2 regions of the Arthrobacter sp. NPDC080073 genome follow, and region 1 is predicted to be linked to the other one. Evidence: predicted binding sites of a transcription regulator. Region 1 holds the regulator's gene; the other holds the start of a gene.
The links. The regulator Rex, encoded in region 1, represses fermentation and respiration genes when NADH is low (regulators of the CRP and FNR family bind a similar motif). The targets are predictions, from matches to a motif close to CTTGTGAANNNNTTCACAAG.

Region 1 (11,550 bases):
TGCCATATGCCGGGGGACCATCTTCATCTCGAGTGCGGGGGATGGATCTCGAGGCTTTCGTCATAAGTGAGCGGGCGTCGCTGGTGAGGGGGTCATAGGTGAGCGGGCGTCGCTGGTGAGGGGGTCATAGGTGAGCGGGCGTCGCTGGTGAGGGGGTCATAAGTGAGCGAGGGTTTCCTGGGTCAGACCCTCGGGCTGCGGAACTTGGAGAAACCCCGCCACAAACCGTAGACGGCGCCACCGACTGTCGCGGCTTTGAGGCCGAGCGTGGCGGCCCGGCGGCCGGAACGGAAGTCATAAACGGGCCAGTTGTTTTCCCGCGCATGGCGGCGAAGCCCGGCGTCGGGGTTGATGCACACCGGGTGTCCCACCAAGGTGAGCAGCGGGATGTCGTTATGTGAATCGCTGTATGCCCAGCAGCGCTTCAGGTCCAGGCCTTCTTCGTCCGCTACGCGCTGCACAGCCACGGCTTTGGCTGGTCCGTGGAGGATCTCGCCCACCAGCCGGCCAGTGTAGGCGCCGTCTTCAACTTCGCCCACGGTGCCCAAAGCGCCCGTCAGGCCTAGCCGTGTGGAAATGACGGTGGCGACTTCGATGGGCGTGGCGGTCACGAGCCAGACCTTCCGGCCGACACGAAGGTGCTGCTCTGCCAGGGCCTTGGTACCGGGCCAGATCCGCGACTCGATCATCTCGTCGTAGACCTCTTCGCCCAACTCCTTGATATCGGACACCTTGATACCGGCAGCGAGGATCAGCGCGGAATCCCGGACGGAATGGACGTCCTCCATTTTTTCGCCGCGCAGGACGAACTTGAACTGCTTCCAGGCAAATCCAGCGGCCTGGGAGAGCGTGAAGGCCTTGCGTTCATACATCTTCCGGGCGACGTGGAAGAGGCTGGCACCCTTCATCAGGGTGTTGTCGACGTCGAAGAATGCGGCTTCGCCGTGTTGCTGCGTTGCAGCCGGCGCGGTGGCCACAACGGCGTTCTTCTCGACGGGCATGCCTCGAGTCTAGTCAATCGCCCGGCCCACTGCCGTTCGCGACGGCTGTACCGACTCTAAAGCGATACCGTTGAAGCATGCCAAATCCCGACGTCGTACTCCTCACCAAAGCTGACTGCCACCTTTGCGCCGCGGCGCGTGACGCCGTCGAACGCGTGACTTCAAGCCTTGGCCTCACGTGGACTGAACAGTCGATCGACAACGACCCGGTACTGCGCGAGCGCTACGCCGAGGAGATCCCGGTGGTGTTCGTGGACGGAATCCAGCGGGATTTCTGGAAAATCGATGAGGCGCGATTGGTGCGGGTCCTGAAGAAGGCCATCACCGCCTGAACATGCGTGCAGAGCTTTGTTGGCAATAGAGTGGGAAAACAAAGCGACGCAATGGAGAAGAACGTGACTGCGCTGGAACCGTCCGCCGAAGCCGTACACGGGGACAAGGACTCTGCCGCGAAGCAGATACCGCCCGCGGCTGTGGCCCGGATGACGCTTTACCTGCGCGCTCTGAACTCCCTGCTGGGCGAAGGCGTGGAACGGGTTTCCTCCGAGGCATTGGCCGAGGCATCGGGAGTCAGTTCATCCACTTTGCGCAAGGACCTCTCCTACGTCGGCTCCTACGGAACGCGTGGTGTGGGATACGAGGTCCAGTACCTGAGCCGGCACATCGCGGCGGCGCTTGGCCTGACCCACGACTGGAAAGTGGCCATTGTGGGCGCCGGAAACCTTGGCAAAGCCTTGGCACGGTACGGAGGATTCGAATCGCGCGGTTTCGACGTGGTGGCGATCCTCGACGCCGATCCCATGGTCATCGGGAACGAAGTCGGCTGGCTGCGGGTCAGCGACGTCGCCAATCTTGAAACGGTCCTTCAGCGGACCGGCACCAACATGGTTGTCCTCGCCCTCCCGGCTGCAGTGGCACAGGACGTCTGCGACCGCGTGATCAGTGCGGGTATCCGCAGCATCCTCAGCTTTGCTCCTGTGCTGTTGCAGGTTCCGCCGTATGTGAATCTGCGCAAGGTGGACATGGCCACTGAGCTTCAGATCCTGGCGTATCACGCACAACGGGCACAGACTCCGCGCCAGGCCCTCTAGGCCAAGCCGGGTCTGCGCCCGTTGTCGGTTTTGCTTTCAGCTATTGGCCCTGTGGCCGTACTGCTTGCGGCCTAGCGGCCGTAGGCGCCGTCCTTAGCGTCCGTAAGGCGCCTGGCCGTAGGGGTTCGCGAACGGCTGGGCTTTCCGGAAATACGGCGCCGAGGCCGGCAAGTACAGCAGCACGATCGCGGCGACGCCCAAGAGGATGGTGATGGTGCCCATGCCGATCTGGGTCAGGCCCAGCAAAGAAATTGCGGCAAAGACCGTGCCCAGGATCCGGGCCCAGTTCTTCCCCTTGCGGACGTTGAACGCGACCAGTGCGTAGAGCCCGGCAAAGATCACCGAGAAGATAACCAGGCCGGTCACCAAAATGTTGATGAAGCTGGTGGTGTCTATGCCGGATGCGTTGGCTCCCTGCCCCGCCAATGCCTGATCCATCATGCTCTTGCCCGCGGGAGAGTTCAGCGTAGCGATGGTGAACGGAATGCCGATCAAGGTCAGCAAACCGGCTGCAAGCATGAGCCAGAAGGAGATGTTGACCAGCTGCGGGACTCCGGATGTCGCGGCGGGCTGCTGGCTCGGCCACGTGACCGGTCCGCCCTGGCCGTACTGCGGGACGGAAGGCTGGCCGTACTGCGGCGGCTGAGGTGCCTGCTGGCCGTACTGGGGAGCCTGCTGCCCGTACTGGGGTGCGGAAGGCTGCCCGTACTGGGGTGCGGAAGGCTGCCCGTAAGGCGGCTGCTGACCCGGCTGCGGTGCCTGTTGGCCGTATTGCGGTGCGTGCTCCCCATACTGCGGAGCTTGCTGGCCGTATTTCGGCTCCTCAGGGGCCGGATTCTCGCCGGGAGTGGACGGCGGGTAGGGAGGGGTGCTCATGGCATTCCTTTGCGTGTCGACTGCAGATACGGCTGCCGGGTGCAACGTGCCCTGCCCCCAGCTCGGCTTAATTCCACCGTACCCCGACGGCGCAGTGCTGGTGCTGATTCACGGGAAGAATTCTCGCTAAACAAGCTTCGGCGGATCTCCCGTGAACAGTGCGAAGACAAAGGGAAGGCCGCGGGGCCCTCCAGGGACTTGCCGCGGCCTTCAGCTATGTGTGCTGCGTTGTTGCTATACGAAGTGCTTCCTGGACTCCGGAAGCCACATCAAGACCGCAGCCGCGACCGCCACCGCCGAACCAATGAAGTTGAGGTTAAGGGTAGCTACCTGGACCAGCAGGGAGATCACCGCAAAGGCGCCCAGGATGGTCAGGACAAGTCGCGCCCAGCGGGAGCCCTCTTTGAGCCGAATGGCAATGAAGATGTAAAGGGCTGCGAACACGAGGCTGAAAATCAGGCCCACAATGCCGGGGCCTACCATCATCTCGCCGAAGAGGCCCCGCAGCGTGAAGATGTTGATGAAGCTGGCAACAATACCCAAGGCGGCAGCCGCGACCCACAACCAGTAGGAGATGGTCAGCTGCTGCGGCACTCCGGTGGTGTCCCGAAAGCGCTGCGCGATGTTGTTGAAGTCGAGTCCAAAAGTGTTCCGCGCCGGGGCCGCGTAGCCGAGCCCTGCGGGTGGGGCGGTATTCGGGCCCGCTGGCATGCCGTAGGCGGGTTGCCCCGGCTGCTGGTATTCGGGGGCGGGCTGCTGGTAGGAGGGAGGGGCCGGGTAAGAAGGAGGTGCTTGGTATCCCTGCGGAGTCTGGTAACCCGCAGGAGGGACATTGCCGGGCTGCGGTGGCTGGGCTCCGGGCTGTTGAGGCTGAGGAGCTTCGTTTGGGTTACTCATGGCATCACTTTAGACCTGAGGTTTAAGGATTCATAGGAAATTCTTGGCTAATTCGCCGCTAAATATCGGCTTTACGCCGAACAATAGGCGGGTGATACCGCAAGCAAAGAAATGGTGCCCCCGGGGCTGCGCACCGAATCGCGTGCAGCCCCGGGGGCACCATTCAGTCCGGGAACCCGGCGGATTAGGCGGCAGGTGCGATGAAAGCCAGTTCGAGGTTGATGGCAACCTTGTCGCTGACCAGCACGCCGCCGGCCTCGAGTACTGCGTTCCAAGTCAGGCCGAAGTCCTTGCGGCTGATGGTGGTCTCACCCGAGACGCCTGCGCGGGTGTTGCCGAAGGGGTCGACCGCCACGCCGTTGAACTCGGTCTCGATGGTCACCTCTTTGGAAACGCCCTTGATGGTCAGATCGCCCACGACGTCGAAGCCGTCGCCGTTGGCCTTGACATGGCGGGAGACAAATGTGATTTCCGGGAACTTCTCCACATCGAAGAAGTCCTCGCCCTTGACGTGGCCGTCGCGGTTGGCGTCGCCGGAGTCGAAGCTGGCGGTCTGGATGGTTGCGGCGACCTTGGAGTCGGTCAGGCCGCTGCCGAGTTCAAGGGTGGCCTCGGCCTCGGTGAACTGGCCGCGGACCTTGCTGATGCCTGCGTGGCGGACGGTAAAGCCGATCTCGCTGTGGGAGTTGTCGAGGGTCCAGACGCCGGTGGTGACGTTTGCGGGAAGTGTCATGGGGTTCTCCTTGGGAAGGTGTGATCGTAGCTTCATCGGGCGTTCGGCCGCACTTAGTTGAAGTGTCAACCGAACCTTGTGTCAAGTATAAACATGCAAATGCATCTTTTATTCCACCTTCAGGGAACATTCTGAAGAAACTTTCAGTTCTACGAAACGTAGAAGATTTCGGATCGCCCGCCTTCTTTGAGAAACTGGTAAACATGCCCCAAGCAACTGTCCATCTGCTCCGCCATGGCGAGGTCTACAATCCCGACGGCATTCTGTACGGCAGGCTGCCCGAATTCCACCTCTCCGAACGCGGCCGCGAGATGGCCAAGATGCTCGCGGACCACTTTGCTGCCCGCGTCGCGCAGGGGGCGAACATCGTCCACCTCGTCTCCTCACCATTGACCCGCGCACAGGAAACCGCCCTGCCCATTTCCGAGGCGTTGGACCTCCCGATCCACACGGAACCGCGGATCATCGAAGCGGAGAACCACTTCGAGGGGCTCAAGGCCAACATCGCCGAATTCATCAAGCCCAAGCACTGGTTCGAGTACCGCAACCCGCTGCGTCCTTCCTGGGGTGAGTCTTACCAGGACCAGGTCACCCGCATGCGTGCCGCCGTCGAGGATGCCCGGCTGAAAGCGATCGAACTCGGCGGCGATGGCGTCGAAGCCATTCTCGTCAGCCACCAGCTCCCCATCTACGCCACGCGCCTCAGCGCCGAGGGCCGGCCCCTGTGGCACGATCCGCGCAAGCGCGAGTGCACCCTGACGTCCCTGACTTCGCTAGTGTTCGACGACGGAAAGGTTGCGCGGGTGGAGTACAGCGAACCCGCCGCCGCGTTACTGCCCGGTACCGCGAAGACCCCCGGAGCATGACAATGGAACGCAACACCACCGGCCGCAAGACCAACGGCCAGAAGATCAATGCCGCCTTGACTTCGCGCCGCAGCTTCCTCGCTGTCGGGGGAGTGGCACTCTCTGCATTGACCATGGGCCTGTCCGCCTGTGCCCAGGAAGACGCCCTGGCCCAGCAGGCCAAAGCCGGCGACAACAAGAACTACGTCGCCGGAGACGGCTCGGTGACCGAATTCGCCAAAGCGGACCGCAAGGCCGCCGTCGGGATCAAAGGTACTTTGTTCGACGGAACTGCGGTGACCCCGCAGGACCTGCTCGGCAAGGTGACCGTCCTCAACTTCTGGTTCGCCGCGTGTGCGCCGTGCCGGGTTGAAGCCCCGATTCTTGAGGAACTGCACCAGGAGTTCAAGAGCAAAGGTGTCCAGTTCTACGGCGTGAACCTCCGGGACGAGAAGGCAACGGCGGACGCGTTCGACAAGACGTTCAATCTCACCTACCCCAGCTTCAACGACAAAGACGGTGCCGTGCTGCTGTCTGTCTCCGGCATTGTGCCTCCGGGTGCGGTGCCGACCACGCTGGTGCTGGACAAGGAAGGCAGGGTTGCCGCCCGCGTCCTGGGCGAGATCGAGAAGAGCACGCTCAAGGCACTCATCACCACCGCGGTTGCCGAGTAGGTGGCCCCGACAGCGTGAATAGTCCTTTCGCCGAGACCATCCTGAGCGGTTCCTTGCTGCTGGCCATCCCCGTGGCTTTGCTGGCCGGACTCGTCTCCTTCCTGTCGCCGTGCGTCCTGCCCCTGGTACCTGGCTACCTTGGCTATGTGACCGGGCTGACCGGCGTCGACCTCCAAAAGCAAAGGCGCGGGCGCATGCTCGCGGGAATCGGCCTGTTCGTCCTTGGATTCTCCGTGATTTTTGTCCTGCTCGGTGGTGCCTTCGGCCAACTGGGGACCCTCATTACCGGCCCGCAGAACGCCTGGATCACGCAATTGCTGGGCGTGCTGGTGATTATCATGGGCGTCGTCTTCCTGGGCGGCTTCGGGTGGTTGCAGCGCGACGCCAAAATCCATGCCAAGCCGCCTGCCGGGCTGTGGGGTGCCCCTTTGCTGGGCATCACGTTCGGACTCGGCTGGGCGCCCTGTATTGGTCCCACCTATTCCGCCGTTCAGTTGCTGAGCCTTTCCGGGGGATCGTCCGCGGCGAAGGGGGCGCTCCTGGCGTTTGTCTATAGTCTTGGCCTTGGCATTCCCTTCCTGTTGATAGCCCTCGCAGTCCGCCGGGGGATGGGTGTGATGTCCTTCTTCCGCAAGCATCGCCTCGCGATCCAGCGGATGGGCGGGGGCATCCTGATCCTTCTGGGAATCCTGATGGCCACGGGAGTGTGGGGCGCCTGGGTGACCGGGCTCCAGTACTGGTTCCAAACCGATGTGAAGTTGCCGATCTGATGAGCGAGCCCGTGCAAGGTAAAAAGAAGTCCAACAAGTCCGCCAGCGAACCAGCAGCTGACAACGCAGCTGACAACACAGCTGCCAACGCAGCTGACAACGCAGCCGACAAAGCTGACAACGCGAACCGCAAGGGGGTCGACAAGGCCAAGGCCGAAGCGGCACTGCCGGTCCTGGGGATCGTCGGCATGCTGCGCTGGGCCTGGACCCAGCTGACCAGCATGCGTACTGCGCTGTTCTTGCTGCTCCTCCTGGCCGTCGCCGCGGTTCCCGGTTCGCTGTTCCCGCAGCGACCGGCGAACCCTTCGATCGTGACGCAATACATCAGCGACCACCCGGACTACGGCAAGCTCCTGGATTCCCTGCAGCTCTACGACGTGTACTCCTCTGTCTGGTTCTCGGCGATCTACATTCTTCTGTTCATCTCCCTGATCGGTTGTGTCACGCCACGGGCCATCGCCCACTACAAGGCAATGCGTTCCCAGCCGCCGCGTACCCCTAAGCGTCTCTCCCGCCTCCCGGAGTACGGCACGTTTGTGCTGCCCGCCGACGCCGGGATCCCGGCGTCGAAGGCTATTTCGGATGCCGCCGCGGTACTGAAGAAGCGCGGCTACCGTGTGGAGGTGCGCGACGTCGACGCCGCCATGCCTTCCCTGGGTGCCGAGCGCGGCTTCCTCAAGGAAGTGGGCAACCTCGTGTTCCACGCTTCGCTGATCGGTGTGCTGGTTTCCGTTGCCGTCGGCGGGCTGTTTGGCTACAGCGGGCAACGCATCCTGGTGGAAGGCGATACCTTCGTGAACACCTTGGTGGGCTACGACCAATTCAGCCCAGGCACCAACTTCCAAAGCAGCTGGCTGCAACCGTATTCCATCCAGCTGAACAAGTTCGACGTCCAGTTCGACCGCGAATCGCCGGCGCACTTCGGGCAGCCCATCGACTTCACCGCCGACGTCACTACCAAGGACACTCCGGACGCCCCAGCCAAGAAGCAGGTCCTCAAGGTCAACGATCCCGTGACACTTGGCGATACCAGCATCTACCTGACAGGCAACGGCTACGCTCCTGTGGTCACCGTCCGGGACGGCGCCGGCAACGTCGCCATGCAGGGACCTGTAGTGGCCAAGCTGCAAGGTGACAACTACTACTCCTCGGTGGTCATCAAGGTTCCCGATGCCAAGCCCGATCAGCTCGGCTTCGCAGGCTTCTTCCTGCCCACGGCGATGGTTACGGACAAGGGGGTCGCCTACAGCGGCGATCCCTCACTTATCAACCCGCAGTTGAACCTCAACTCGTACTATGGGGACCTCGGCCTGAACAAGGGCGCCCCGCAGAACGTCTTCGAGCTCGACGTGGCCAAGCTGACCCCGCTCAATGGCCGCGGCATGGCCGATAAGGCCATCGCGCTCGCCCCCGGAGGCACCTACAAGCTTCCGAATGGCAAGGGCAGCATCACTTTCGACGGCGTCAAGAAGTACGTTGGCGTTGACATCCACCACAATCCGGGCCAGGCCACCGCGCTCGTGTTCGCCCTGCTGGCGGTCGCCGGACTGATTCTCTCCCTCTACTTGAACCGCCGCCGCGTCTGGGTCCGCACCGGAACCCACGACGACGGGCGCACAATGGTGGAGTACGGTCTCCTTGCCCGCGGCGAGGACCACAGGCTGGCCGGCGAAGCTGCCGCGATCCGCGAACTGCTGCAACGAGAATGGCTGCTCACCACGGAGCAGTCCACCGACACCGTTTCTTCCTCAACCTCGAAGGACCAGTAATGTTCCCCATCAACGAAACCATGGGCCAATACAGCGAGCTTTTCATGCTGCTCGCGGCCGGCACCTACACGGTGGCGTTCGTCGCTTTCGCGTGGGACCTCGCCAAGAGCAGCAAAATGCTGAAGGCTGTGGACCTGAAGGCGGCCTCTGCGGTGGCAGCCGAGGTCAAGGTTCCGGTCGCCGCCGGCCGTGCCGGTGGAAACGACGTCGGGGGACCTGCCGGCCGCACTGAGCGCCCGACGTCGGCGATCACCTCCGTCAGCCAGACGGCCGGCGGTGACATGAAGTACGCCGCCGAGCGCCGCATTCCGGCCCGCGCGGCGGTGGCAGTGGCGATCATCGGCGTGGTAGTCCATGGTGCCGGGGTCATCACCCGAGCGTTCGGCGCAGGCCGCGTGCCGTGGGGCAACATGTACGAGTTCCTGACCACCGGTGCGTTCCTCGTGGTTGCAGTCTTCCTGCTCTCGCTGATCCGCCGCGACCTGCGCTTCCTGGGCACCTTCGTGCTGGGCCTCGCTGTGATCATGATGGTGGCAGCATCGGTGACCTACTGGACCCCGGTAGGCCACTTGGTTCCGGCACTTCAAAGCTACTGGCTGGTCATCCACGTCTCCATCGCCGTGATGTCTGCATCCTTGTTCACCTTGACGTTCGCCATGTCGGCACTGCAGTTGCTGCAATCGCACCGGCAGAAAACCCTGGCGGCGGGCGGCGTGGACAAACTGGGCTTCATGCGGCTCGTCCCGAACGCGTTGAGCCTGGAGAACCTGTCCTACCGCATCAACACCGTGGGATTCGTCGGCTGGACCTTCACCCTCATGTTCGGCGCGATCTGGGCCGAGAAAGCCTGGGGCCGCTTCTGGGGCTGGGACACCAAGGAAGTCTGGACCTTCGTGATCTGGGTGGTTTACGCCGGATACCTGCATGCCCGCGCCACCCGCGGGTGGACGGGAACCCGCGCGGCCTGGTTGTCGATTGCGGGATACCTGTGCGTGATCTTCAACTTCACCGTGGTCAACGTGTTCTTCAACGGCCTGCACTCTTACTCGGGACTCCCGCAGTAGGGCTTCCCTCCGAAGTGGCGCCTTGCCCGTCCTGACCCTTTTTGAATTAACGACGACGGCGACACTCCGCACTTGCGGGCGTGTCGCCGTCGTTCTTGGTTTAAAGAAGGTCAGGAAGGGAACGTCAGTTGTTGACGTCGCCGCTGTCGTCGGCCTTGGATTCGCCCTTGAGCTTGCGTTCCTTGGCTTCGAGTTCGGCCTTGAGTTTCTTCAGCCGTTCGGCTTCGGCCTGGTTGCGACGGCGCACCTCGAGGTTGCGGAGAAAGTCGGGGTCGTCGTCGGGGGCGGTGGGGTGGCTCGTGGGCTGCGCGGTGGGCCGGAAGTTGTAAGGACGGCCGATGAGGAACCAGAGGACCGCGCCGAGAACCGGCAGCAGGATCATGACGATAATCCACGAGGTTTTGGAAATTCCCCGGGTAGATCGGCGGTCGGTGCGGATGACGTCCACCAGCCCATAGACGAACACGAGAAGGACGGCGACTACTGCAACAACGCGGAGCATACCGTCAAGTCTAGTCGCCGCCGCGTCCAACGATAGCTGTGCGATCAGGGTGCAATCAGGCTGTGAGGCTAAACTTGATCCGTGGCTTTCCTCAAATACTCCCTGATCCGGCTTGCGATCTTTGTACCGCTCTTCGTCCTCTTCGCCCTCCTGCGGACGGGTTTGCTTCTGGCAGCGATTTTCGCGGGCCTCATCGCGTTCGCCATCAGCTACCTGTTCTTCCAGAAGCAGCGCGACGCCGCCACCGCCGCCATGCGCGAACGTTTCACCGGGCGGGCCAAGCCCATCCGCTCCGCGTTGGAGATTGAAGATGCCTCGATCGAGGACCGGCTGGTCGATGAGAACCCGGTGGTAAAGGTCGAGAACGACCGACGCCCCAAGAAATCCTAGAAGCTCAAAGCCGAGCGGGCGTCGGGGGAAACCGGGCTATATGTGAGCGGGCGTCGGGGGAAACCGGGCTATATATGAGCGGGCGTCCGGGGGGAGGACGCTCGCTCACTTATGAGGGGTTTTCGGCGAACCCTCGCTCACATCATGTGAGCGGGCGTTAGAAGCCGTGGCTCAGGATGAGGCCCAGGGAGAACAGCACGCTATAGCCAAGGTTGATCATCCCGGTCTGCTTGAGCACCGGGATGAGGCTCTTGCGCTTCCGGCCGTTGACCATAAGCCACGCCGGCATGAGGCAAGCGGGGATCAGCAGCAGCACTATCAGCATCCAGGGCTTGGTGGGCGCGAGGACCACCACCAACAGGATCGCGACTGCCAGCATCAGGACGTAGCTCTCGCGGGCGTGCCGGTCGCCCAGCCGCACGGCCAGTGTCCGCTTGCCTGCCACTATGTCCGTCGGGATGTCCCGCACATTGTTGGCCATCAGCAGGGCGCAGGCGATCAATCCCGTGCCAATGGCGCCGATGACCGCCGGAAGGCTCACTTGTCCGGCTTGCGTGTAGGTGGTGCCCAGCGTTGCCACCAGGCCGAAGAAGACAAACACGAACAGGTCGCCAAGGCCCAGGTAGCCGTACGGGTTCTTGCCGCCGGTGTACCCCCAGGCAGCGAGGACGCAGCCGAGGCCCACGAGGATCAGCCACCAGCTCTGCGTAATGATCACCAGGACCAGTCCGAAAATCATGGCCAAGCCGAAGGCGCCGAAAGCAGCCCACTTGACGTGGTCCGGGCGTGCCGCGCCGGAACCGACCAGCCGGAGCGGACCCACGCGGTCCTCATCGGTGCCGCGGATGCCGTCCGAGTAGTCGTTGGCGTAGTTGACGCCGATCTGCAGCAGCAGCGCCACCAGGGCAGCGAGGATGGCATTCAGGAGCCGGAAAGAT
Region 2 (11,550 bases), on a different contig from region 1:
CGTCGCGACAGGCTGGTTCGCGAGGGTCATGCAGCACGAGTTCGACCACCTTGACGGAAAGCTCTATGTGGACCGCCTTGTTGACCGATACGCCAAGAAAGCGATGAAGCAGGCCAAGAAGAACGGCTGGGGAGTTCCCGGGCTGACTTGGATGCCTGGTGTTGACCCGGACCCCTTCGGACACTGAGCGATGACCGGCGTCGCGCAGAACGAATTGTTCGAGCTTCTCGACATCCACGGCGAGGACGCTTTGGCATGTGCCTCGCTGTTGGCGTCAGCTCCCGGAGACGGGACGCGACAGGCCCTTGCCAGCCTTCACGCCCGAATTGGCACCTTTCCAAGCAAGTCCGCGTCCGCCGATGGCTGCACGGAAACGGACTGGATCGAAGCGCTCCTGCGCTTCGCGCCGGTAGTCCACCGCCATCATCTTTCCCTCGGCATCCCGCCGGAGTACTCCGCCGCGATCCTGGCCGACGTAGGACTGAACCTTCGTATCAACCGACGGGTCCATGGACGGTTCGGCTTGGACACGTGGGCGTGGCTGACCCTCCACATGGCCGGAAACATCTTCCGGATCGGCCGCTTGCAATTCCACCTTGTGCGCGGCGACGCGGGAGGACCAGCCGCCGTTGAAGACTCTTGGGTGCTGGGTGTCCATATCCCCGAGGACGGCGGCCTCTCCCCTGCCCTCGTGGACACGAGCTTCAGCCAGGCCAGGGAGTTCTTCGAGCGATACTTCCCGGACAAGGCGGTCACCGTGGCGAGCTGCGACTCGTGGATGCTGGATCCCTATCTGGCCCGGAAACTTCCGGACAGCAACATCGCCGCTTTTGCCCGCCGGTTCACCCTTGACCGCTGTTCAGACGCTCCGGCCGACGCCGTCTACTTCACCTTCCGGCAGCGCGGCCTGGAAAACCTCGATCGGCTCCCCCGCGAGACCTCTCTTCAGCGGGTGGTGCTGGAACGGATCGACGACGGCGGGGTCTGGCAACTTGGACACGGCCACTTGGTGCTTCCCCCGGCGCCGGGCAACCAGGCCTGACCCGGGCGCCCCCTCAGGCGGCTACATCGCCCTGATGGTCCGCTGACCGGGGCACGAGTCCAGGACGCGCCTTATGGCGTCTTTCTCCCCCTGGGTGACCCAGAGCCGGTAGGCGGCTTTGACGGAAACCTGACGGGCTACGTAATGGCAACGAAAGCCCTTGTTGGCAGGGAGCCAGCTCGCGGCGTCGCTCGCGCCTTTCTTCACGTTGGCGGGACCGTCAACGGCAATGAGGTTGAGGGGGTCGTTGGCGAGGCTTTGGCGCTGTTTGGCGGTGAGCTGCTGGGCGCCCTTCTGCCAGGCGTCCCCGAGAGCCACCACATGGTCGATCTGTACGGCTGAACTGCTTTCGGAGCCCCTGCGGAAATGGATGACCTGCCCGACGTAGGGCTCACGTAGCTCCCCGGAGGCGATCCTGCATTTGGAGCCTGCGGTGAACTCCGACGCCGTGAGATCCCGCCTCAGGATGTCGTTCCTTGTATCGCAGCCGTTTCGGTCGACGTCGAGCCACGCCTGGCCGAATTCGTTGCGGTCGTAGTTGTCCTTGCCTGCCCGTCCCTTCACGGGAAGCGCCTCCAAGGCATCAACGGCCGAACCGACGGGCACGGGCTGAACAGCTTCCACCGGCTTCATCCAGTCCGGGTCGAAGACCGGAGCTTCCGTTGGCCCGTTAACCGGGTCCTGGCCACCTGCGAACTGCCCGTCGGTGAAGAACCATCCGATGCCGGCGAGTCCACCCGCGATGATGAGAATCACCAGCACCCAGGCCTGAAGGGACTGGCGGCGGGCGCGTCGATAGGCGGCCCAGGTGGTGCTCAAGGGATTGTGTCCTTTCGGGGAGGATTACGTCCCTTGAGACTAGATGAGGGTCAGGTGGCCGATGCCGATATCCACAGTGTGGAGGGGAAGTCGGGGCGCCGGGCTTACTGCTCCTTGGTGACGCGTTTCAGGTCTTCGGCCGCCAACTCCAAAAGGGACCCCAACTGGATAACCCGGTCCTCGGAGATATCACCCGCTGCGTGTGCGGCTTTGGCTTCGTCAAGCAGGCGCTGGGCTTCCTTAAGGTTGGCGCGCGCCACGTCCAGTGCGTGCTCCAGGGTTGTTTCATGTTCCAGAATCTTTTCGCTTTCCATGCGTCCATTCTGGTCAGGTTTCCCGGCTGATACCAGCGCATCAGCCGGGAATACCCTGTGTCTTTCCCGGCCTTGGCCAGGGCAGGCTAGACCGCTGCCGGCTCCAGCGATGCCTTCGGCTCCAGGCCAACGGAGACGCTGCGTGCCGGGAACGACGGCGGGTTCACGCCGGCCATTTCCTCCATGACGCGCACTACCTGGCAGGAGTAGCCGAATTCGTTGTCGTACCAGACATACACCACGAGGTTCTTGTCGTTGGCGATGGTAGCCAGGCCGTCCACGATGCCCGCACGGCGGGAGCCGACGAAGTCCGTGGAGACGACCTCGGGAGAGTCGATGAAGTCGATCTGCTTGCGCAGTTCCGAGTGCAGGGACATCTCGCGAAGGTAGTTGTTGACTTCATCCTTCGTGGTTCCCTTTTCAAGGTTCAGGTTCAGGATGGCCATCGACACGTCCGGGGTGGGAACGCGGATCGCGTTGCCGGTCAGCTTGCCCTGCAGTTCCGGGAGGGCCTTCGCTACCGCCTTGGCCGCGCCTGTTTCGGTGATGACCATGTTCAGGGCAGCCGAGCGGCCGCGGCGGTCGCCCTTGTGGAAGTTGTCGATCAGGTTCTGGTCGTTCGTGAACGAGTGGACGGTCTCCACGTGGCCGTGAATGACACCGAACTTGTCGTTGAGCGCCTTGAGCACGGGAGTGATCGCATTGGTGGTGCAGGATGCTGCCGTAATGATCTTGTCCGTGTCCTCGATGGAGGAGTGGTTGATGCCGTGGACGATGTTCTTCAGCTCGCCCTTGCCCGGAGCCGTGAGCAGCACGCGCGCGACACCTTTGCTCTGCAGGTGCTGGGACAGGCCCTCGGCGTCGCGCCAACGGCCCGTGTTGTCAACCACGAGGGCATCCTTGATCCCGAAGGCCGTGTAGTCGACCGTGGAGGGGTTGTCCGAGTAGATGACCTGGATCTGGACACCGTTGGCCGTAATCGTGTTTGCGGCCTCGTCCACGCGGATGGTGCCTTCAAAGGAACCGTGCACGGAGTCGCGCCGCAGCAGGCTGGCGCGCTTGACGAGGTCGTTCTCGGCTCCCTTGCGGACCACGATGGCGCGCAGGCGCAGGCCGTGCCCGCCGCCGGCCTTTTCGATCAGGAGGCGGGCCAGCAGGCGGCCGATGCGGCCGAAACCGTAAAGCACGACGTCGGTGCTGGTCCGGTCGTCCGCGCCGCGGCGCCCCACAACCTCGGCAAGTTCGGCACGGAGGAAGTCTTCCAGGGGCGTGCCCGCGGCCTCGGCCTTGTACTTCTCGTTCAGGCGGGCGATGTCGATCGCGGCGGCCCCGAGTTCAAGTTCGGCCAATGTGTTCAGTAGCGGCGCGGTTTCCTCGAGCCGGAGTTCGTCCTTGCTCATCCGGCGCGCAAAACGGTGGGCTTTCAGGATGTTCATCGACGACTTGTTGATGAGGCTGCGCCCGTGGATGCTTGTCACCACGTTGTTCTCACGGTACAGCCGGCCGATCACCGGAATCATGGCCTCGGCCAGCGCTTCGCGGCCCATCCATGTATCAAGACAAGAATCTGATGACTGGCTCACAGAACTACCTTCCTAGGGTCAGCTACATACGTCCTCGTACGTAGATGGCGGCCGCCCGGAGTAATCCTGCGGCACTGGCATCGGCGGGACTTCGGTCTGCCCGGACACCTCGAACGCTGCAAAGAAAAACCGCCGGCTGCGAACGCAGAACCGGCGGTGGAACTTCTACGTTCACTGTCCATTCTAAGGTCTGGCACGGGAGGCTTTGGCCGCCCGAACGCGTGAATTCACTCACACACGGCTGAGGGATGGGTTGACCGATACGCCGGGTTCTGTGCTCCCGCGCCGTTGCCGGCGAAGGAGTGGCGACCATCCATCTACGAACGCCGTTGCCGACGCCCTCCAGCGGCCTACCCGGACACTCGGGCGAGCAGCCCTCAATCGTGTCCTGTCTGGCCTTGCTCCGGGTGGGGTTTACCTAGCCTCCCTGGTCACCCAGGGAGCTGGTGGTCTCTTACACCACCGTTTCACCCTTACCCGCTGCCTCCCCGTGCTGGCACAAGCAGGCGCGGGCGGTCTGTTCTCTGTGGCACTGGCCTGCGGGTTACCCCGAGTGGGCGTTACCCACCACCCTGCCCTGTGGAGCCCGGACGTTCCTCGAGCCACTTGCGTGGCGCGCGGCCGCCTAGCCAACCCATCCGCCCTACAGTCTACCGGCGTCGGGCCCAGCACCCCGACCAGTCAATGGTCCCGGCAATGCGGCTAATATCGACTGGTGCTGATTCTGCTGCCGCCTTCCGAAGGCAAGACCCCCGCGGTGAGGGGCTCCGCCCTCGATTGGGAGTCCTTGAGCTTTCCCGAACTCAACAGCTACCGGGCCAAGGTGCTCGACGCGCTGGGCCTGGTCAGCGCGCATGAGGACGCCCTCGCCCTGTTGGGGGTGGGCGCATCCTTGAAGGACGACGTCGAACGCAATACCCGGCTCCACGCCGAACCCGCAGCCCCTGCCCATCAGGTGTATTCCGGTGTCCTCTACGACGCGCTCGGCTACCAGACCCTGACATCGGCACAGCGCCGCAAGGCGGTGGAGTCGATCCTCGTGGTATCCGCCCTGTGGGGCGCCATCGGCTTCGGCGACCGCGTGCCTGCCTACCGCTTGTCCATGGGAACGGCCCTGCCCGACGTCGGGCGCCTCGCGTCGTTCTGGAAACCGCAGCTTACGCAGGCCCTCGCCTTCCGGGTGGAGGGCGAGCTGCTCGTGGACTGCCGCTCGAGCACATACGCCGCGGCCTGGGCTCCGCCCGCGGCGCAGACTGTCTCCGTCAACGTCTTTTCCGAGTCCAACGGCAAACGCACGGTCGTCAGCCACTTCGCCAAGCACACCCGCGGCGAACTGGCCCGGCACTTGCTCAGCCGTCGAGGCAAGGCACCGGGGACCCCCGAACAGCTGCTCAAGGCTGCCTCGGAAATCTGGACAGCGGAGTTGACGGAAGGCACGGCGCGCAAGCCGCACACCCTCAGCATCATCCTGAAAACAGGCAGTTAGTTCCACTCGGCGGAGCGCACCAGGATGCAGCCGGAATCGGGGCAGAACACGATCTCGTCGTCGGCAGCGGCTTTAACCTCGGCGAGGTCGCCCGGGCTGAGCGTCATTCCCGAGCCTTCGGACTTGCCGTGGAACAGCCGGGCGGCCCCCACCCCGCGCTTGGCGAGGGTCTTTTCGTAGATGGCAAGCATCCCGGCGTCGAGCCCTTCGGCGAAGGCGGTCCGCTGAGCGCGTAGATCCTCCTCTTCGGCAACAATCTCGGCGATCGCGGCGTCCAGCTCCGCACGGATCCCGGAGAAGGAACCCTGGATGTCATCGACTATCTGCTGTTGCGCGGCTTGGCGCTCCCTGAGTCCGTCCAGGCGTTCCAGGATTTCCAGTTCGACATCTTCAAGGTCCGAGCGGCGCTTGTTCAGCGACGCGATGTCGCTTTGCAGTGCGACGAGATCCTTGGAAAGTCCCGTCCCACTGTTCAGCCGTGCCTCGTCCCGCGCAATGCGGCTGGCCACCTGCTCGACGTCTGCCTCTGACTTGCGCAGCTCTGTTTCGGCGTCGTGGACGGCAAGTTTCGCGGTCCCGAGAGCACCGTTGGCCACGCTGAGGGCGTCCTGGAGATCGGTGATGCGGGGGTCGTTCTCCAACGTGCGACGGCGGTTCGCCAAGGATTTGAGCTTCGCATCCAACCCCTGCAGTTCGAGCAATTTCAACTGTTCCGCCGGTGCTGCCTTGGCCACGCTTACCTCCGCTTGATCGTGCCGGGGTTGATGTTCAGCCCCAGCCAGGCCTTGGGCCTGCTTGTCTCGACTCTAGCGCCTGGGGTGCTCCCCTGCCTCGCTTAGCCGGGAGTCAGAATGAAGTCCCAGGGATCGCTGTTGGTGGTAGCCACCCGGATCTCGACGTCGTGGCCCTGGTCAGCGAGCACATTGCCGAGCGCTTCGGCCGCCGCGGGCAGCCACAGCCACTCGCTCGCGAAATGCGACACGTCAACGAGGTACGGCCTGCCGTCAACGGCAGCTTCGCGGGCCTCGGATGCGGGGTGGTGCCGCATATCCGCGGTGACGTAGATGTCTGCCTGGCTGGCACGGACGGCGTCGAAGAGACTGTCTCCGGCTCCCCCGCAGACGGCCACACGGCGCACGAGCCCATCCTTGTCCCCGGCGACGCGCACGCCGCCGGCCACTGAGGGCAGGATCTCGAATACCCGCGCGGCGAAATCTCCCAGGGTCATGACTTCGGGCAGGTCGCCGACCCGGCCGATGCCCTCTTCCGGCAGGCCGTGGGCCGCAGGAGCCAGGGGCACGACGTTGTCCAGTCCAAACGCGTCAGCGAGGACATCGGAAACGCCTCCGACGGCGGAGTCCCCGTTGGTGTGCACGGTCAGCAACCCGGTACCGGACTCAATGAGCCGGTGGACAGCAAGGCCCTTGGCACTCGTGGCGGCAACGGAGGTGACGCCCTTGAGCAGCAAAGGATGGTGCGTAACGAGGAGCTCGGCACCCCATTCAATGGCTTCTTCAATGGCGGCGAGTGTCGGATCCACAGCGAACATGACCTTGGTGACGGTGGCGGTAGGCCGTCCGACCACCAGTCCTACCTCGTCCCATTCCTCGGCGAGCGATTCCGGCCAGAGCTCCTCCGCTGCCAAGAGGACCTGACCTAGCGTAGGGGTGCTGGCTCTTGGAGTTCCGGCTGCGCCATTCTCCGGTTCTTCGCCGGATCCTGTATCTGCAACCGAGGTGTTCACAGCTTCCATGCATTACATTCTTGCGCATCCGGCGGCCAAGTCGCGCTTGCCGCAACCGGCCGGTTCGAGATTGTTGCCACTGCCCGGGTCCGCGCCGTCACAGTCCCGTAAGGTTGTGCGGGAATCATCCGGGACTCCCGGCCATTGAAGAGATCATGAAAACTTTTGTACTTGGCGGAGGCTGCTTCTGGTGCCTCGACGCTGTCTACCAGAAGACCAAGGGAGTCAGTTCGGTGGTTTCCGGCTACACGGGCGGGCATATCCGCAATCCTGACTATTACGATGTGTGCTCCGGAATGACGGGCCACGCGGAGGTCGTCGCCGTGACTTTCGACGAGGACATCATTCCGGCGGACATTATCCTTGACATGTTCTTTGCACTACACGATCCCACCACGCTCAACCGCCAGGGCTACGACGTCGGAACCCAGTACCGTTCCTCGATGTTCTACACCACCACGGAAGAAAAGATCCTTTTCGAGGAAGCCATCCTGCGGAACCAGAAACTGTGGTCCAAGCCGATTGTGACCGAGGTCAGCAGGCTGCCGGAATTCTACGAGGCCGAATCCATCCACCAGAACTACTACGCCAAGTTCCCGGAGCAAGGCTATTGCCAGGTGATCATCAACCCCAAGCTCGCCAAGGCCCGGAAATATTACTCTTCGTGGCTCCGCGCGTAGCAGCGTGTAGCACGGCTCGTTAGGCTGACCTCAGCAGTAGCTATTTCAGCGCATTCAGAGAATAGGCATGATTACATGGCACGGATCTACGACGACGTCACCCAGCTGATCGGCGGAACCCCCCTGGTCCGCTTGAACAGGCTCACCGAAGGCTTGGATGCCACGGTTGCCGTGAAGCTGGAGTTCTACAACCCCGCCAATAGCGTCAAGGACCGCATCGGCGTCGCGATCGTCGATGCTGCCGAGAAGTCCGGTGCGCTGAAGCCCGGTGGCACGATCGTCGAGGGAACCTCCGGCAACACCGGCATCGCGCTGGCCTTGGTCGGCGCGGCGCGCGGTTACAAGGTCATCCTGACCATGCCGGAGACCATGTCCACCGAGCGCCGTGTCATGCTGCGCGCTTACGGTGCTGAGATCGTCCTGACTCCGGGCTCTGAAGGCATGCGCGGTGCCGTCGAAAAGGCCCAGGAAATCGTCGCCAACACGGAAAACTCCGTCTGGGCCCAGCAGTTCGCCAACGAGGCAAACCCGGAGATCCACCGCACAACCACTGCCGAGGAAATCTGGGCGGACACCGAGGGCGGCGTGGACATCTTCGTCGGCGGAGTCGGCACGGGCGGCACCATCACCGGCGTCGGGCAGGTCCTGAAGGAGCGCAAGCCGGAGATCCAGATCGTGGCCGTCGAGCCCAAGGACTCCCCCATCCTGAATGGCGGCGCCCCCGGCCCGCACAAGATCCAGGGCCTGGGTGCGAACTTCATCCCGGAAATCCTGGACACCAACGTCTATGACGAGGTTCTCGACGCAACCCTCGAGGACTCGGTGGCCACCGCACGCGCCCTTGGCACCAAGGAGGGCATCCTGGGCGGCATCTCTGCCGGCGCAGCCGTCTGGGGTGCACTGCAGCTCGCGAAGCGTCCGGAGAACAAGGACAAGCTCATCGTGGCAATCGTTCCCGACTTCGGCGAACGTTACATCTCCACCGTGCTTTTTGACGATATTCGCGGCTGATTGCGGACCCCGCGCAACCGCTTTCTTTCATTTCCTGTAGAAAGGTCTTTGTGAGCTTCTTCGCAAGACTTATGGAGGACCTCGAGGCCGCCCGGTCACATGACCCGGCGGCCCGAGGCTCCTTTGAGAACTTTTTTGCCTACTCCGGCCTGCATGCCATCTGGGCACACCGCGTGACGCACAAATTGTGGCAACACCCTGAGCTGCGCTTCCCGGCACGGCTCATTTCCCAGCTTGCCCGGTTCCTGACCGGGATCGAGATCCACCCCGGGGCGACCATCGGCCGCAGGTTCTTCATTGACCACGGCATGGGCGTGGTGATCGGCGAGACCGCCGAGATCGGCGAAGACGTCATGATCTACCACGGAGTGACGCTGGGTGGCCGGTCCTTGGCCAAGGTCAAGCGCCATCCCACCATCGGGGATCGGGTCACCATCGGAGCCGGAGCCAAGGTCCTTGGTCCCATCACCATAGGCGCCGACAGTGCGATCGGCGCCAACGCCGTCGTGGTCAAGGACGCACCGCCTGAATCGATCATCACCGGCGTTCCCGCGACGTGGCGGCACCGTGATGCCAAGAGCGAAACGAAACCCGCCGTCGACCCCGCCGAGTACTACATCGAGTACCGGATCTAACCGGAAAAGCGTTTGTAGGCGTTCCAGAAAACTGTGTCGAAGGCCCGGTCGGGAAGCACCCTCCGCAAGGCCAGAATGGTCCAGGCACCCCTGCCCACCGGGTAGCGGGTCCTGGGCCTCCGCGAAGTCGCCGCATGGACTATGGCGCCCGCCACAGTACGCGGGTGAGTCGAAAGAGCGGTTCCCGACGTCGATGCAAGGGCGGCCGCCACGATCCCGGCCTGCTCGCGGTAGGGTCCATGTCCCGAGACCATCAGCAGGCTCTCCCCGGCGATGGTTCCCCATTCCGTGTCGGTGCCGGCAGGTTCGATGATTGCCACGTCGATGCCATAGGGCTTCAGTTCCAGGCGGAGCGAATCGCTGAGGCCCTCGACGGCGAATTTGGTTCCGTGGTACCACGCTCCCAGGGGCTCATACATTTTGCCGCCGATCGAGGACACGTTGATGATCCTGCCCGAAGCCGCAGCCCGCATCACCGGAATCACCAGCTGAGACATCCGGGCGAGACCGAAGACGTTGACCTCGAACTGGCGCCGGCCCTCGTCCAGCGGGACCTCTTCCAAGGAACCATAGGAGCCATATCCGGCGTTGTTGACCAGCACGTCGAGCCGCCCCTGCTCGGCCAGGATAAGGTCCACGGCGGCCTTCATCGAGTCATCCTCAGTGACGTCCAGGGGCAACACCTTGATTCCGTGGGCTTTGAGCGGTTCCATCTTTTCGACCCGCCGCGCCCCTGCGTACACGATCATCCCTGTTTTGCTGAGCTTGATGGCGGCTTCGAAACCGATTCCGGTTGACGCACCTGTGACAAATGCGACGCGTTGCGGCATGGACTGCTCCCTCGTGCGGCGGATGGTGATTCCTTCAGGACGTACCTACGGCAAAGGCCGGCGCCTCCACAGTAACGCGGAAGTGCCGGCCTTAGCCGTGAACCGAGTGGGGCAGCAGGGTCCCTAGTGGGTGTCGACTGCCGAGATCTCGGACTTGTCTTCGCCCCAGAGGGTGTGGAAGGTTCCTTCGGCGTCCACGCGGCCGTAGGTGTGTGCGCCGAAGAGGTCGCGCTGTCCCTGGATGACGGCTGCGGCGAGGCGCTTGCGGCGAAGTCCGTCGTAGTAGGCCAGCGAGGAGGAGAACACGGGAACCGGGATGCCCAGCTGCACGGCCGTTGCCACGACGCGGCGCCATGCCGGCAGGGCGCCGGCGATCGCCTTGGTGAAGGCCGGTGCGAACAGCAAGTTGGCTGGCTTCTCCTCGGCTGCGTAGGCGTTGGTGATTTCCTTGAGCAGCTCGGCGCGGATGATGCAGCCGCCGCGCCACAGCGAAGCGATTTCATCGAGCTTGAGGTCCCAGCCGTATTCCTTCGCGGCGGAGGTCAGCATGTCCAGGCCCTGGGCGTAGGAAACGAGCTTGGAAGCGTAGAGCGCCTGGCGGACGTCCTCGACGAAGTCTTCGGGGACCTCGACGGCGATTTCCTCGCCCGCGAGCAGCTCCTGGCCCAGCTTGCGCTGTTCTGCCTGGGAAGAGAGGGCCCGGGCGAAGACGGACTCCGCGATGCCCGAAACCGGGGAGCCGAGCTCGAGTGCGGAGATGACCGTCCAGCGGCCGGTGCCCTTCTGCCCGGCAGCATCGACGACCACATCGACGAACGGCTTGCCCGTCTTGGCGTCGACGTGGCCCAGGACCTCTGCGGAGATTTCGATCAGGAAGGAAGCGAGTTCGCCCTTGTTCCATTCGGCGAAGATCTTGGACTGCTCGGCCGGCTCGATGCCAGCGCCGGAGCGCAGGAGATCGAAGGCTTCACCGATGACCTGCATGTCGGCGTATTCGATGCCGTTGTGGACCATCTTGACGAAGTGTCCGGCGCCGTCGGTGCCTATCCACGCGCAGCAGGGCTTGCCGTCAACCTTGGCGGAGATCTTTTCGAGCAGCGGGCCCAGAGCCTCGTAGGACTCCTTGGAACCGCCGGGCATGATGGAGGGGCCGTTGAGGGCCCCCTCTTCGCCGCCGGAAACGCCGACGCCCACGAAGTGCAGGTCCTTCTCGGCCAGCGCGGATTCGCGGCGGCGGGTGTCCTCGTAGTGCGAGTTGCCGGCGTCGATCACGATGTCACCGGGTTCCAGCAAGGGGACGAGCTGGTCGATGACGGCGTCAACCGGCTTGCCGGCCTTCACCATGATCAGGACTCGGCGGGGCTTCTCGAGGGAGTCCACGAGTTCCTGGAGGGTTTCCGTGCGGA

Region 2: the regulator Rex is predicted to act here: its motif matches at 3,977-3,996, upstream of AB0O52_RS12260 (glyceraldehyde-3-phosphate dehydrogenase).

What each region holds. Positions count from the first base shown of each region.
Region 1 is NZ_JBFBKR010000033.1:22,533-34,082, reverse strand. It holds gene AB0O52_RS22475 (HAD-IB family hydrolase) at 183-1,001, opposite strand; gene AB0O52_RS22470 (glutaredoxin family protein) at 1,079-1,333, shown strand; gene AB0O52_RS22465 (redox-sensing transcriptional repressor Rex) at 1,397-2,092, shown strand; gene AB0O52_RS22460 (hypothetical protein) at 2,186-2,968, opposite strand; gene AB0O52_RS22455 (hypothetical protein) at 3,203-3,865, opposite strand; gene AB0O52_RS22450 (YceI family protein) at 4,050-4,598, opposite strand; gene AB0O52_RS22445 (histidine phosphatase family protein) at 4,802-5,464, shown strand; gene AB0O52_RS22440 (TlpA disulfide reductase family protein) at 5,578-6,117, shown strand; gene AB0O52_RS22435 (cytochrome c biogenesis protein CcdA) at 6,132-6,887, shown strand; gene AB0O52_RS22430 (cytochrome c biogenesis protein ResB) at 6,887-8,656, shown strand; gene ccsB (c-type cytochrome biogenesis protein CcsB) at 8,656-9,720, shown strand; gene AB0O52_RS22420 (PLD nuclease N-terminal domain-containing protein) at 9,845-10,222, opposite strand; gene AB0O52_RS22415 (DUF4229 domain-containing protein) at 10,304-10,612, shown strand; gene AB0O52_RS22410 (1,4-dihydroxy-2-naphthoate polyprenyltransferase) at 10,770-11,550, opposite strand, start outside.
Region 2 is NZ_JBFBKR010000009.1:72,159-83,708, forward strand. It holds gene def (peptide deformylase) at 1-187, shown strand, start outside; gene AB0O52_RS12245 (acyltransferase domain-containing protein) at 191-1,042, shown strand; gene AB0O52_RS12250 (HNH endonuclease family protein) at 1,064-1,861, opposite strand; gene AB0O52_RS12255 (hypothetical protein) at 1,966-2,175, opposite strand; gene AB0O52_RS12260 (glyceraldehyde-3-phosphate dehydrogenase) at 2,262-3,758, opposite strand; RNA gene rnpB (RNase P RNA component class A) at 4,004-4,395, opposite strand; gene AB0O52_RS12270 (peroxide stress protein YaaA) at 4,474-5,244, shown strand; gene AB0O52_RS12275 (C4-type zinc ribbon domain-containing protein) at 5,241-5,978, opposite strand; gene AB0O52_RS12280 (Nif3-like dinuclear metal center hexameric protein) at 6,080-6,997, opposite strand; gene msrA (peptide-methionine (S)-S-oxide reductase MsrA) at 7,144-7,668, shown strand; gene cysK (cysteine synthase A) at 7,744-8,679, shown strand; gene epsC (serine O-acetyltransferase EpsC) at 8,730-9,314, shown strand; gene AB0O52_RS12300 (oxidoreductase) at 9,311-10,144, opposite strand; gene gndA (NADP-dependent phosphogluconate dehydrogenase) at 10,268-11,550, opposite strand, start outside.